DNA from 2 places in the Staphylococcus sp. MSU001 genome. Region 1 is predicted to be linked to the other one. Evidence: riboswitches for the same ligand, from Rfam matches in the RefSeq annotation. Region 1 holds a riboswitch; the other holds the start of a gene.
The links. A riboswitch is a leader RNA that binds a small molecule or an ion and turns the genes downstream of it on or off. The one in region 1 is predicted to bind S-adenosylmethionine.

Region 1 (8,091 bases):
AAACGATTGGAATCAACGTTACCAGAACTACAAATCATACGTGTTGCCAATTGGTCGGCGCCCATCTCAAGTGAGAAGATACCGACAGTATACATATCTTCATGCGTGGCAACCTTTTGCGCAATATTTAAGGCAAAGGCAGTCTTACCTACTGAAGGACGTGCCGCTAGAATGATTAAATCATTACGGTTAAAACCAGCAGTCATTTGGTCTAAGTCACGATAACCAGTTGGAATACCTGGTGTTTGACCACTATTTTGGTCAAGTTCTTCTGCGGTTTCGTATACCTGTCCTAAGACATCTCTAATATCTTTAAAACCATCACTTTCTCTTGTAGAAGATAGTTCTAAAATACGTCGTTCGGCGTCACTTAAAATCGTATCTAATTCTAATTCATCATTATAGCCATCATTCGCTATACTATCAGCAGTTTGAATAAGTTTCCGTTTCAACGCATGTTTAAAAACGATATCCGTATAGTACTGAACGTTTCGCGTTGTCGGTACACTCGTCGATAGTTCGGCGAGATATTGAGGGCCACCCGCTTCGTTTAAGCTACCTTCACTTGATAATTGATCCATCAATGTGACAACATCAATTTCTTTATTATCCTCATTTAGGTGCATCATTGCTCGAAAAATATGTTGATGGGCGCCTCTATAAAACGACTCAGGAAGCAAAACTTCCTGAGTAGTATTAATGAGTTCTGGATCTATAATAATGGCACCTAAGACAGATTGTTCAGCTTCATTGCTATGTGGCATTTGATTTTGCTCATACATTCCATCCATTATCTACTTACACCTCTTATTTCAATCCATCTTTTATTTTATCGTCATCTGATATTATCACGAGATACACTACAGGTATTTCAGAGGTTAACAAATTGTATAAGTCATACATCTTATATAATTGCACCTATAATAGTAATCATGTACTATCCTCGCGTCATATCTTTAAATTATTGTTCTACAGTGTGCACACGGATTGTACCTTCGACTTCTTTGTCTAATTTCACTGGAACGTTAGTATATCCTAGTGCGTGAATACCATGTGGTAAGTCCATTTTACGTTTGTCGATTTTAATATCATGTTGTTTTTTTAGCGCTTCGGCAATTTGTTTCGTACTGATTGAACCAAATAGTTTGCCGCCTTCACCTGTTTTAGCTGATACTTCAACTTCGATATCTTTTAACTGTTCTTTAAGTGCTTTTGCATCATCGATTTCTTGTTGTCTATCTGCTGCTGCACGTTTATTTTGCTGTTCTAATTGTTTTAAGTTACCAGGAGTTGCTTCTACAGCATATTTATTTTTAAGTAAGAAGTTATTTGCGTAACCTACTGGTACATCTTTAACTTCGCCTTTTTTACCTTTACCTTTAACATCTTGTGTGAAAATTACTTTCATGCGTCTTCACTCCTACTCATTTGTTCTGTAATTGCTTGTTGTAATTGTTCTATTGCTTCATCTATTGTCGCACCTTTTATTTGTGTCGCAGCATTTGTCAGATGGCCACCGCCACCTAACGCTTCCATTGTTAATTGAACATTTATGGAACCTAATGAACGTGCTGAGATACCGATTAGGTTGTCTTCACGTTTAGCTACTACATAAGATGCTTCAATGCCTTCTAAACTTAACAACTCGTCGGCAGCTTGTGCAACCGTTACAGGATGATAAATTTTATCATCTGAACCATGTGCAATGGCTACACCTTGATCTTGTATCTTAACTGTTCTTATCAATTCTGAACGATTGATATACGTATCGACATCATCTTTTAAGAAATGCTGCGTTAAGATTGTATCAGCGCCATGTGCACGTAAATAACTTGCGGCATCAAATGTTCTGGAACCTGTTCTTAACGTAAAGTTTCTTGTATCTACTATAATACCTGCATACATAACAGTTGATTCTAAACGAGTCAATCTCTGTTCAGTTGGTTGATATTCTAGTAATTCCGTTACGAGCTCAGCAGTTGAGCTAGCGTAAGGTTCCATATACACAAGTAATGGATTTGAAATAAAGCTTTCGCCACGTCTATGATGATCAATGACTACTTTGCGGTTTGCTTTATTTAAGACATTTTCATCTAAGACCATTTCAGGTTTATGTGTATCTACAACAACGACAGTCGTCTTGGAAGTCATCATATCCCAAGCCTCATCTGATGTTACAAAGCGTTCTTTTAGTTCCGGTTTCTTATCAATCTCATCCATAACACGACGTAATGTCGGATCAATATCAGAATCATTAAGAACGATAAATGCCTCTAAATTATTCATTGATGCAAAGCGCGAAACTCCGATAGCTGCACCTATAGCATCTAAATCTGGTCGCTTATGTCCCATAACGATAACTTTATCGCCTTCAGTAAGAATATCTTTGAGAGCATGTGAAATCACACGCGCACGTACACGCGTACGTTTTTCCATAGGGTCAGTCTTACCACCATAGAATCTTACATTGCCGTTCATATTCTTAATTGCAACTTGGTCACCACCACGACCTAACGCGAGGTCTAAACCAGATTGTGATAATTCACCTAAATCAATAAGGTTCTCAGTACCTTCACCTACACCAATACTTAAAGTTAGTTGTGCGCGGTAACCCACACTCTTTTCTCTTAATTGGCTTAAGATTTCAAAATTAGAATCTTCTAGTTCAGCCAATATTTTTTGGTTAAAGTAAGCTACAAATTGATCTGAGTTGTAACGTTTGAAGTAAATATTGTAATCCTGTGCCCAACGACTAATCACACGTGTCACCATAGAGTTAATTTCAGAACGTTGTGTATCGTTCATGTTTTGAGTGATTTCATCGTAATTATCTAAAAATATTGTTGCAATAATCGGCTTTGAATCTTCATATAGTTCGTTTGTACGTTCAGTTTCAGTCATATCAAAGAAGTATAAACAATGCTCGTTTTCTGAATATCGTACATGATAGTAATAATTGTTGTTTTCTATTTCTACTTCTTGAACTTTTTCCAGTTGTTTTAATATGTTAGGGAAGACTTCATTGACATTTTCAGAAATCACATTCGTTTCAATGTGATCTGTCATAAATTGGTTCATCCACTCAATGTGATTATCTTCATCTAACACAATCATCCCTATAGGCAAGTGCTTAATCGCCTTATTACTACTTGCCGAGATGTGACCACTTAAATCATCCACATAATTATCCATTTTTAGAAATGCTTTTCTCAATAACACGCCACTAATAATAATCATCACAATAAGTATAGCTGTAGCAATACCTGCCACTAGTTGGTTAAAAATAAACCACACGATGACAAGTGCTATAGCAGTGAGTACCATTAAAATAAACGGTATGAGCAAAGCTTTTTTAGTGGATTGACGGTTCATTCTTCCACCTCTAATCACTTTTTAATCATCATTTTTTTATTATTTTCTTTAAATTAATACATAAATCAATTACCCCAAGTAATCCAACAATATGCGTTGCCGGTGTAAGAAGTGTCCCTACTACCATAACAAGAATTGTTGCGAAGTTCGGCCATCTTTTAGCTTTACCAAAGAAGTGAATGACACTTAATCCTTGGATGTACATCACTAATGATAACACAACATCAAAGTTTAACACGATGCTTTGGAACGTACTTGGTTCACTTGCAATCATGACACAAATAAGTACTATAAGATAAAACCATAGTAAATTACGGCTCATTTGCCATGCGAATAAAGGTTTAAAAATAGGTGTTGCTACTTTAAATTTACGTAAAATTGGAAATGTAATAATCAGATTAATTAAGACAAAAATGAAAATAACTATAATTAGAAAACTAGGGAGTTGGACCGTCATTTGTCGGAAACTTTCCTCAAGAATCTGTCTATAGTTTGAATCGATTCCACTTGTTAAGAAAGCCTCATGCATTGCATTTTTAAAAGGCTTAATTAATACAGCTGCCGTCGGAATTTTATCGAATGTTTGTAATAACATCCATCCAATAAGTGTAACTAAACTTAATGAAGCTGTTGAAATATAAAGAATTCGTTCTTTAGATGTTCTTTCCTTAAGTAATTGTCCGATAATCGCACTTAATAATAAGATTAAGACCATCATACTTAAGACAAATGTATTACCTAATAATGTTGTAAGTACAACTGTTACTAATGCGCTAATTCCGAATGATTGTATGGAACGATTCCACAAAACAATACCGGGAATCGTTGCAAATAAACATAAAATCAAGCCGAGAACAGGTAATACATGTGTTGCTAAAGCGACTACTAATAATGAAATAATTGCTAAAATAGTTGCTTTAGGTTGTATTTTTGAAAACACATACGCCACTCCCATACTTTTTGACTATAACTCCTATTTTAACCTCTTTGCTAAAATTTAACAATAAAGTAAAGCCATACTACCAGTGATAGGTTTATGCATAGATACGACATATGAAATAAACTTTGCTTATATAATTCTTTGTATGACTATTTTCATGCCAAAGAAAAATTTACCTACTCTGCACTGTTTAGTATTTCTTATGTGTGCTCATGGGGATTGTGTTCTATTATAAAACTTTACTATTTACGTCGGAATTGTTTCAAGTTTAAGAAATGATATAAATTAGGCGCCCAATCATTAAAATTTAGAAGAAAACCATCATGTCCTACATTATCTGGTACGAAGAAATGACGATGATATTTAAAACGTTCTCCTAAAGCTCTCACTTGATCATCAGGATAAAGCAAATCATCAATAAAGCCCATTGTTAGTACTTTCGTTTCCAACGACTGAAAGACTTCATCAACATCATCTCTCCCTCTATCTAAATGGTGACTATCTAAGACGTCTAGCAGTGTTAAATAACAATTTAAATCGAAATATTCTTTGAACTTATCACCTTGATGTTGTTGATAGCTTACTACTTCATCTGGTGTAAAACGTTGATCATAACTTTTAGACGATCGATACGTGAGAAAGCCGAGTTGACGTGCGATACTTAAACCTTCTTTACCACCTATATGTATAGCTTGTCTTGCAATCTCGTTAAAAGCACGACTATAGGAGGACGTTTTATCAGTAGCGGCTAATATGATTGCTTTTTCCACCTCGAATTGACGATTATAAAGCAATTCCATCGCTTGCATACCACCTAAACTGCCTCCAATGAGAATATTAATCTTCTTAAATTCTAATGCTTGTATACCTAACTCAATAGCTCTAACAATATCCCTCAATGTTAAATGTTCTGGGAAGTTGTCATCATTTAATTTAGAACTTGAACCAAATGGACTTCCAATGACATTGAATGTAAGAAATTGATAATCATGAACTGGAATGTAACCACCATCAATGATTTCTCGCCACCAGCCAGGTTGCGCATCCGTGCCGTATGTTAAATGATTGCCAGTAAGTGCATGGCAAACAACGACAAGGGGTTGACCAGGAAGTCCTACATGTTCATAACGTAGACGTAAATGATCAATCGTTTCACCAGATTCAGTTATAAACTCACCTAGTTCTAATGTATTAACCGTGTAATTCGTCATAATAGTTCCATACCTCCTTCAACTAAAAAAGTGCCTTACTCAAATGATGTAAAGGCACTTATCGTACTTATCATTCGAGTTGCTCGTTGGTATTAGCACCGTGCTATTTAAAGTCGGTTGCTGAAGCTTCTATGGGCCAAATCCCTCAACTTCTCAAAATAAGGTTAGGTAATTTAATTGTATTGTGATGTAGATATGCATTTCGTCTCGAATAGTCTAAATTTTCTAATTATTTTAATCTTAACTAACTTTTTCCGTAAGTTCAATGATTTGATATGATTTTCAAAGATTAAAAGATTAAACGTAAGCAAGCAATGACAAATATACCTCCGAGAATTGTCACTGTTAGACTACGTGTGAAAATAGCGAGCATCACAGTTGGTACGATTGCAATAATATAAGGTAAATTAAGCGTATAACCAAATGTATGATCATGTTGTTGAATTACACCATCTATAATAAGAGCTGTAAATAAAGTGATAGGAATAAAAGAAAGCCATTTAATTACAATTGCTGGTAAGTTGACACGCGATATCATAACAAATGGAATAACACGAACGAGTAATGTGACCACGCCACATAAAACAATAAGTACTAATGTATGTAAATCTGTCGTCATTTTTCCATCATCACCCCTAACAATGCAGCAACTATTGCGGCTATCAATATTGCTACGTATGAAGGTAGAATTGAACTTAAAAGAATCATCATCACAATCACACATACAATGAGTACAATATATATTCTCAATCGTGATTTCTTAATACCTTCAAATTGAGATATACATAAAAAAATAAACATTGCGGTAATGGCAAAGTCTAGACCAAGCGCATCAGGATTTGAAATATACTCTCCGAAAATGGCGCCGATTACACAGGAAACAGTCCAAAATAGGTAAGCAGTAATATTTAGTCCGTGTAGCCATCGATCGTTAATTTTTTCACCTTTAACATATGGTGTTATAGCAACTCCAAAAGTTTCATCTGTTAATAACGTTCCAAGCCCTACCCTATTCCAAAATCCATATTGCTTATAATTAGGTGCTAAAGTCATACTTAATAAGAACATTCGAGAGTTAACGATAAGTGTTGTAAGCACAATTGCAGAAATAGGAGTGCCTGCAATCACTAATGTACAAATAATAAATTGGGCTGCACCGGCATAAATAATCAGACACAATAATATAATTTCTAAAACACTGAAATTTTGGGAGGCTGCCACAATTCCAAATGATAGTCCTACACCTGCATATCCAAGTAACGTAGGAATACACTCTTTCACACCTTGCTTAAACGTAAGGTGAGTCATATTATCAGCCCCAGTCTCTCCAATAAAATAATAAAATCAGTCTAATATACCTAATTACTTTATTCAATATATTTAAAGACCGGTATGTGTGCCGTCATACATACCGTTGTCTAAAAAAGTTGATATATAAGGGTTTTATTTTTCAGAATTTTCTTTCTTATTTTTAGACCCTCTTTCCAACTTCTATCCTTTAAAATCAAAATGTTTACAACATTACTTTTAAAGATTATCAAAAAATAATAGTGACTGAACTTTTGCAACTCTTTAAAGCATCATTGATTTTTAATTTTTTATTAAAATTTTATTTAGAAATAGTAATTTTCAAAAGATACTTAATTTAGTTTGATATAATCACACCATCAAATGAAACGAGGTGTAACAATATTGAATTGGCAACGTAAATGTATACTAACTACTTTGTTGGTTTTAAGTAGTTTATTTTTAGTATTTTCGACTATCACATATGCGAGTGAACGTGATTATAAAGACAGTCTTAAAATCACTACACATAACGTGTATTTCTTACCTACTGCTATCTACCCTAATTGGGGACAATCTCAGCGCGCTGATTTAATTTCAAAAGCAGATTACATTCAAAATCAAGATGTCGTGATTCTAAATGAATTATTTGATAAAAAAGCATCAAAAAGATTGTTAGCACGTTTACATTCACAGTATCCTTATCAAACACCTATCGTTGGTAAAGGTACAGAAGGTTGGCAAAATACTTCTGGTACTTATAGAAAAATTAAAAAAGTAAGCGGTGGCGTTGGTATTGTGAGTAAATGGCCTATCGTACAACAAGAACAACATATTTATAAAAAAGGCTGTGGTGCTGATATGGCCGGTAATAAAGGCTTTGCCTACATTAAAATTAATAAGAATGGCAAATACCACCATATTATCGGAACACATCTACAAGCTGAAGATCCAACATGCTTTAAAGGAAAAGATAAAGACATTAGACAGAGTCAAATGAGTGAAATTAAACAATTTATCAAAGACAAGAATATCCCTAAAAATGAACCCGTCTATATCGGTGGTGACTTAAATGTCATTAAAGATTCAGAAGAATATCAACAAATGGCAAATAACTTAAATGTTTCGTTACCTACTCAATTCGATGGTAATGCATATAGTTGGGATACTAGCAGTAATAGTATTGCGAAATACAATTATCCTAAATTAGAACCTCAACACTTAGATTATATTTTATTAGATCGTGACCATGCACAACCAAGCTCATGGCATAATGATACA
Region 2 (8,091 bases), on a different contig from region 1:
TTCGTTGAAATATTTCGGAAAATTATCTAACAATTTCGATACTCATATCAAGAATCCATAGTATTTTATAAAGTAATTTAAAAATATCACAAACTAATCGGTGTTACAATATTATTTAAATGAAATATATTAAATAATGAATTCATGAGGTGGTTCTTTTTGAAAAGAGAACGATTCTTATAAAAATGTATATATAGCTAATAATAGAATGATTGATGAAAATAAATAGAGTACATTATTAGTTGAAATGTGATAATGAAAGTTGCGTAGGTTACTAACTTAAAAGCATGACTATATTAAAGACATATAGATGACGCATGTAGTCCACATTTTCAATAGGGGATTGACTTTTAAACATATTACTTTAAGTTGAAAATAACATATTAAGCTCAACTACTGATATTTAATAAGCAAGTAGGTATAATTATATGTGTATATAATTTGGAGGAATGCATTGTGAATTTTTGGTTACAAGAACAAGCTCAATCAAATGGAAAGCGATTGGCGATTGTTACAAATCAGTTATCTTTAACGTACGAAGAATTATATCATCGTGCAAAAACAATCGCGCAATATTTAACTTCTTTAAATCAGAAAAGGATTGGTTTATATATAAGCAATGATATTGATTCAGTTGTTCTGATTCATGCTTGTTGGTTAGCTCATATTGAAATAGCTATGATAAATACACGTTTAACGCGACATGAGATGATAAATCAAATGAATTCAGTCGACATAACAACGATTGTACACACGTTGCCTTTAGAATTAGAAGGGTTTAATTTATATCATTTTAATGATTTAACACAATTGGATAAATATGATGTTTCAAGTTACAAATTTAATTTAGAATCGATTGCATCAATTATGTTTACGTCTGGAACGACGGGACCTCAAAAAGCTGTGCCTCAAACGTTTAATAATCATTTAGCCAGTGCTATAGGCTGTAAACATAGTTTAGGATTCGAACAAGATACTGTGTGGCTTTCGGTCTTACCTATATATCATATTTCTGGGCTCAGTGTTATTTTACGCGCAGTGATAGAAGGATTCACTGTCAGACTTGTTAAAAAGTTTCAAACTGATGATATGTTAACACAAATAAAGACTTATCCAATCACCCACATGTCTCTTGTTCCACAAACTTTAAAGTGGTTAATGGATGCAGGATTAACTCAACCATTTTATTTAGAAAAAATTCTGCTAGGTGGTGCTAAATTATCACCACAGTTAATAGAGCAAGCATTGACTTATCGTTTACCTGTATATAATTCTTTTGGTATGACAGAAACTTGCTCTCAGTTTCTAACAGCCTCACCTCAAATGTTAAAAGAACGTTTCGATACTGTTGGAAAACCAAGTGAAAATGTTGAAGTGAAAATAAAAAATCCCAACGCATATGGCCATGGAGAGTTATTAATTAAAGGTGAAAATGTGATGAATGGTTATTTATATCCCAAAGATTTAAAAGACACATTTAATAATGATGGGTATTTTCAAACTGGAGATATAGCTGAAATAGATGATGAGGGTTATGTCATGATATATGATCGGCGCAAAGATTTGATTATAAGTGGCGGAGAGAATATTTACCCTTACCAAATTGAAACAATAGCAAAAGACTTTGAAGGCATTGAAGATGCCGTATGTGTGGGAATATCAGATGATACTTGGGGGCAAGTGCCAATACTATATTATGTGACAAATCAAGATATTAATCGTAATGAATTAATAGAACATTTTGAAAATCATGTAGCTAGATATAAAATTCCTAAAAAATATTATCAGGTAGAATCTTTACCTTATACATCGACAGGTAAATTACAACGTAAAAAGGTCAAAAGTGAAGACTTGAATGAGGGAAAGAATAATGAAAGTTAAGGCAATCAATCTATATACTTATAAGGAACCTTTTAAATCACCAATTTCAACACCGAAAGTGAAGTTAACGCATCGAGAAAGTTTGTTTACGGAAATAGTAACTTATAGTGGAGAAATTTATTATGGAGAGTGTAATGCATTTTTAACTCATTGGTATGATAAAGAAACAATACTCACAGTCGCAAATAGATTAAGAAAGTGGATACCACAAGTACTTCATCAAGATATGACATCTTTTGATTCATGGTTACCTTACCTCAATCAAATGAATGATGCGCCAGCTGCTCGATCAATGGTTGTCATGGCTGTTTATCAAATGTATAACGATCTGCATGATTTTGAAGTACAATATGGTGCTACAGTTAGCGGCTTAACTAATAGTCAAATTGAAGCATTATTAGAAACAAGACCGAAACGTATTAAACTTAAATGGTCAACATCACTTATCAAAGATCTTGAAACCATACGTTTATTAAATCTTGAGTGTGATATTGCAATAGATGCAAATGAATCATTAACAAAGCCATCATTTTTACAATTAGCCAATGAAAAAACATCAGATATTATATATATTGAAGAACCTTTTAAAATTCTAGAAGATTTAAATGATATTGATATGTCTATTTTTCCTAGAATTGCCATCGATGAAAAGGCACTTTCTATAGAAAAAATACAATCAATAATTCAACAATATCCCATACAAGTCGTCGTGTTAAAACCATTTAGACTTGGAGGAATAGATAGAATGTTAGACGCCATGAAAATTTTGAAAGAAAAAAATATAAGGTTTGTAGTTGGGGGCATGTATGAGTTTGGTCTAAGTAGATATTTTACAGCAATGTTAGCTAAAGAAGGAAATTATCCGGGTGATATAACGCCACACGGTTATTATTTTGCTAATGATATCGTAGAAACAAGTGGCATATTAAAAGAGGGAATGATTTATTTCACTCCCCCTAAAGTCAAGCGTTCTTTACTTAACAAAGTTTAATGATGATGTGTGGTTTTAGAATTTTTATCCTTTTTTAATGGAACAGGATCAAAGCCACCTTTATGCAATGGATGACATTTAAGTATGCGCCGTACACCGAGATAGAGTCCTTTTAGAGCACCATGGTATTCGATGGCTTCTCTAGTGTATTGTGAACATGTTGGATAAAATCGACATGTTGGGGGTGTAAGTGGCGAAATAAAACGTTGATAAAATACAACTAGAGATAACAATATTTTTTTCAACATTGATAAAGGCCTCCAACTAAATATTTGATAAATATATTTTAACATAGGATGAGAGGAAGTGAGGAACGTGGAGTTTGAGGATAAAGATGGAAGGGTTGTAACATTGAACTATAAAAATGAAAATGATATGCCAAATGGTAATCACGTTCTTGCAATTCCTGTATACAATAGTCAGTTATTATTTACACACCATCAACAACGTGGGATAGAGTTTCCTGGTGGTAAAGTTGAAATAAGCGAACAAAGTAAAGAAGCAGTAATTAGAGAGTTATACGAAGAGACGGGTGCAATCGCAAAATTTATCTACTATTTTGCACAGTATCGTATAAAAACGGAGCATGATGAGCCGTTTATTAAGGATGTTTACTTCGTTGAAGTAAGTCATTTGGAATATGTAGATACCTATTACGAGACTTTAGGCCCTTGTCTTTATCATCATATTAATGATATTCCTTTAAATAAAAGAAGTTTTTTAATCAATGATAAGGCGATTCTTCATTGTTTGGAAAGGGTGAGAGCACTTGGATTTTATTAAGGAAAAGCGCATGCCAATCGAATATGAAACTCATTTTTTTAATGAAGTAACATATATTGTAGATTATTTAAAAGTTAAGGCTCTGATGATGATTCCGAAAAGCAAAAAAGATATCAAACGTATTGTTATATACTTAAGAGGTGGTAAAGGGCAAGTTGGAAGAGTGAGAGCCGCAAGACTTATGCAATTTGCAAATGAACATACCTTAGTTATAGGCCCATACTATAGAGGAAATAATGGAAGTGAAGGAAGAGATGAATTTTACCGTGGTGATTTAAATGATGTAACGCATTTGATTCGACTTTTAAATCAAAACTATCCTTCTGCATTTATACATATGGTAGGATTTTCACGTGGAGGTCTACAGGGATTACTTACTTTTAATGATTTGCCTGTAGATAGTTATATGATTTGGGGTGGCGTATCTGATATACATTTAATGTATGAAGAACGAGTTGATTTGAGAGGAATGTTACGACGAATGGTTGGACATCCAAAAAAAGATACGAAAGCTTATAAGAGCAGAGATGCAATGCAATTTATAAAAAAAGATAGTCCTCCTATTCTCATTATTCATGGTGGCAAAGATATTCAAGTTGGAATACACCAAGCTTATGATTTAGAAAAAAAATTAAAATCCAAAGGAACCTATTATCAAACCTATTATCAATTGGATGAAGGTCATGTACCACGACCTGCTGCGATGAGAGACGTAATTCAATATATACATCAATGGATGAACGACGTCGAAAATAAAAATTTAAATATATTGTGACAATGGATTATACATGTTGATGATAACAATGTATATATTAGGAATAATTAGATATTAAATAATGAGATTGTTTGAAACTTTAGAAATGTATTATCATATATAGATATCCTCAAATAAATGTATTAATAATCCACTCGGCATTTAAATAAAAATTTAAGTGCCTGAGGTATTGAAAGCTTTCTCAGGCACAATGCTTTTAAATTTAACATATAAATGTGCATATTAATTATTGATTAAATGCACCTTTGTTGGCAATATGTTCGACTTCCTTGCCGAATTTTTTAAAGTTATTATTAAAGCGTTGAATCAAATCGTAAGCCTGTGCTTTGTAGTTATCTTTATTGTTCCAAGCATTGATAGGATTCAGAATAGTTGTAGGTACATTGTCAATCTGAACTGGAATATTTAAGCCAAATGTATCATCTTTAATATATTTAGTATTTTTTAATTTACCTGATATAGCTTGATCTACCATTTCACGAGTATAGTGTAGACTAATTCTTCGCCCTATACCATATTTGCCACCTGTCCATCCAGTATTTACTAGATATACATCAACATCATGAATATCGATTAAATTTCCAAGTAGATCAGCATACTTTGTTGGACTTAAAGGTAAGAATGGTGCACCAAAGCAAGTTGAAAACGATGGTTGAGGTTCAGTAACACCACGTTCTGTTCCAGCTAGTTTAGACGTAAACCCACTTAAGAAATGATACATTGCTTGATCTTTAGTTAGCTTTGAAATAGGAGGGATAACTCCAAATGCATCAGCGGTTAAGAATATAATCGTATTCGGATGTGCTGCCTTTGAAGGTGTAACAATATTCTCTATATAGTCAATAGGGTAGGCGGCACGAGTGTTTTCAGTATAGGTGTTATCATCAAAATCTACTGTACCGTCATCATTTGTAACTGTATTTTCTAAGATTGTTCCATATTTAATAGCATTATAAATTTGAGGCTCTTTCTGTTTAGATAAATGAATTGCTTTTGCATAACATCCACCCTCAATATTAAAAACGCCATTTTTATTCCAACCGTGTTCATCGTCACCAATTAACTTACGTTTTGGATCGGCAGAAAGCGTCGTCTTACCAGTTCCTGATAATCCAAAGAATAATGTTACATCTCCTTTTTCTCCAACATTAGCTGAACAATGCATACTCATGATATCCTGCATTGGAAGCAAATAATTCATTACAGAGAAAATACCTTTTTTCATTTCACCAGCGTATTCTGTACCACCAATTAAAATCACTTTATGTTTAAAAGATATAATGACAAATGTTTCACTATTTGTCCCATCTAATTCAGGATTAGCTTTAAAGTTAGGTGCTGAAACAATCGTAAAGTTGGGTTTTATATTTTGAGCTTCATCTATAGATTCTGGACGAATAAACATGTTACGAGCAAATAAGTTATGCCAAGCTAATTCATTTATCACCTTAAGTTTAAGACGTGACTCTTTATCGCTCCCTGCATATCCACTAAATATGTAAAGTTCATCTTTCTGATTTAAATAGTCGAGTACTTTATTGTAAAGTTTTAGAAATGTTTCTTCATCCATGGGCTGATTGATATCTCCCCAATTTATATTATCCCTATACGATGGTTCAGTGACAATAAATTTATCTTTAGGTGAACGACCAGTGTACTTACCTGTTTTAACATTTATTGCCCCCAGTTCAGTTAATTCACCCTCATGGTTTTTTAAAATTTTTTTGTATAATTGTGTTGATGATAGTTGAAAATGTGATGTAGCTTTTTCTATTAGCTGATTTATCTTAAGTGTTTCTGTGTATGTATCTATAGACATACCCAATCCCTCCATACAATAATTTATGTAAGCCCTTACATTTAGATAGTATAACACACCGATTGAATTTATCCACTTGAAAATAGAAATAGTGACAATGTATAAAATTGACAACATACTTTGAATTAGATATTATTAAGTTTAACGGATTCTCTTATCCTGAGTGGTGGAGGGACATGGACCCAATGAAACCCAGCAACCTCTTTATTTAAAGAAAGGTGCCAAACCGTTTGCAGACAAATATGGTCTGAACGATAAGAGCGAATGGACGTTTAAGAGCCTTCTCTCTATCTATATAGTGAAGAAGGCTCTTTTATTTAGCTCTCATATTTAAAGAGAATTTTCGTAATTTATTTAAAGGAGAAAATGATGACATACAATAAACGATTATTTACCTCAGAATCAGTTACTGAAGGCCATCCTGATAAAATTGCTGACCAAGTTTCAGATGCCATTCTTGATGAAATATTAAAGGATGATCCCAATGCTCGTGTAGCATGTGAAACAACAGTAACAACAGGAATGGCACTTATTTCTGGAGAAATTTCAACAACTACTTATGTAGATATTCCTAAAGTGGTAAGGGAAACGATTAAAGATATTGGTTATACTAGAGCAAAATATGGTTATGATTCACAAACAATGGCAGTGTTAACTGCGATTGATGAACAGTCACCTGATATTGCACAGGGTGTAGACAAAGCGCTTGAATATCGAAATGAAATTTCTGAAGAAGAAATTGAAGCAACAGGTGCAGGTGACCAAGGATTAATGTTTGGATACGCAACTGATGAAACAGATACGTATATGCCTCTACCTATATTCCTGTCACATCAACTTGCTAAACGATTATCTGATGTACGAAAAGATGAAATTTTAGATTATCTTCGTCCAGATGGAAAAGTACAGGTGACTGTTGAATATGATGAAGATGACCAACCTAGACGTATTGATACCATTGTTGTTTCTACACAACATGCTGAAGATGTAGAGTTAGCACAAATCGAAAAGGACATTAAAACGCATGTTATCTACCCAACTGTAGATAAAGCTTTATTAGATGAAGAAACTAAATTTTACATTAACCCGACTGGACGTTTCGTTATTGGAGGACCTCAAGGAGATGCTGGTTTGACTGGACGTAAAATTATAGTTGATACTTATGGTGGATATGCCCGTCATGGTGGAGGTTGTTTTAGTGGTAAAGATCCTACTAAAGTAGATCGTTCGGCAGCTTATGCTGCAAGATATGTAGCTAAAAATATTGTTGCAGCTGGTTTAGCTAAACAATGTGAAGTACAACTTGCATATGCAATCGGTGTAGCAGAACCCGTTTCTATTTCAATTAATACGTTTGATACTGGAAAGGTTTCAGAAGCACGTTTAGTTGAAGCTGTAAGAAAGCATTTTGATTTAAGACCAGCAGGTATCATTAAAATGTTAGACTTAAAACAACCGATATATAAACAAACAGCAGCGTATGGTCATTTTGGACGTACAGACGTATTATTACCATGGGAAAAATTAGATAAAGTCAACCTTTTAAAAGATGCAGTTGAAATTCAATGACTTGTAAAATAGAAAATAAATAATTATAAAATATATGTCGAAAATAAGCCTTTTTTCTATTATAATTAGAGTTATTGAAACTGATAAAGGAGCGTTGTTTTAATGGATTTTTCTTCACCGACAGTAATCGGCTTAATTGTTGCAATACTTGTGGCTGTTTTATTCTTTGTACTCTTCTTAGTAGCGAACCATAGTAAGAAGAAAGTGAAGAATCAAACAGAAGCACATTATAAAGAAAAAGAGCAACATCTTAAAGAATCTCATGAAGAAGCT

Region 2: it holds a riboswitch for S-adenosylmethionine, as region 1 does, so the genes downstream of both, metK (methionine adenosyltransferase) here and metX (homoserine O-acetyltransferase MetX) in region 1, are expected to answer to the same signal.

The regions. Positions count from the first base shown of each region.
Region 1 is NZ_JBRIKK010000003.1:58,864-66,954, reverse strand. It holds gene dnaB (replicative DNA helicase) at 1-791, opposite strand, end outside; gene rplI (50S ribosomal protein L9) at 962-1,408, opposite strand; gene ACVBFA_RS02255 (DHH family phosphoesterase) at 1,405-3,372, opposite strand; gene ACVBFA_RS02250 (YybS family protein) at 3,401-4,327, opposite strand; gene metX (homoserine O-acetyltransferase MetX) at 4,555-5,523, opposite strand; SAM riboswitch class I at 5,588-5,688, opposite strand; gene ACVBFA_RS02240 (AzlD domain-containing protein) at 5,813-6,142, opposite strand; gene ACVBFA_RS02235 (AzlC family ABC transporter permease) at 6,139-6,831, opposite strand; gene sph (sphingomyelin phosphodiesterase) at 7,216-8,091, shown strand, end outside.
Region 2 is NZ_JBRIKK010000021.1:811-8,901, reverse strand. It holds gene menE (o-succinylbenzoate--CoA ligase) at 457-1,881, shown strand; gene menC (o-succinylbenzoate synthase) at 1,871-2,872, shown strand; gene yidD (membrane protein insertion efficiency factor YidD) at 2,869-3,117, opposite strand; gene ytkD (RNA deprotection pyrophosphohydrolase) at 3,188-3,655, shown strand; gene ACVBFA_RS09825 (alpha/beta hydrolase family protein) at 3,642-4,430, shown strand; gene pckA (phosphoenolpyruvate carboxykinase (ATP)) at 4,657-6,249, opposite strand; SAM riboswitch class I at 6,401-6,510, shown strand; gene metK (methionine adenosyltransferase) at 6,619-7,818, shown strand; gene ACVBFA_RS09810 (hypothetical protein) at 7,921-8,091, shown strand, end outside.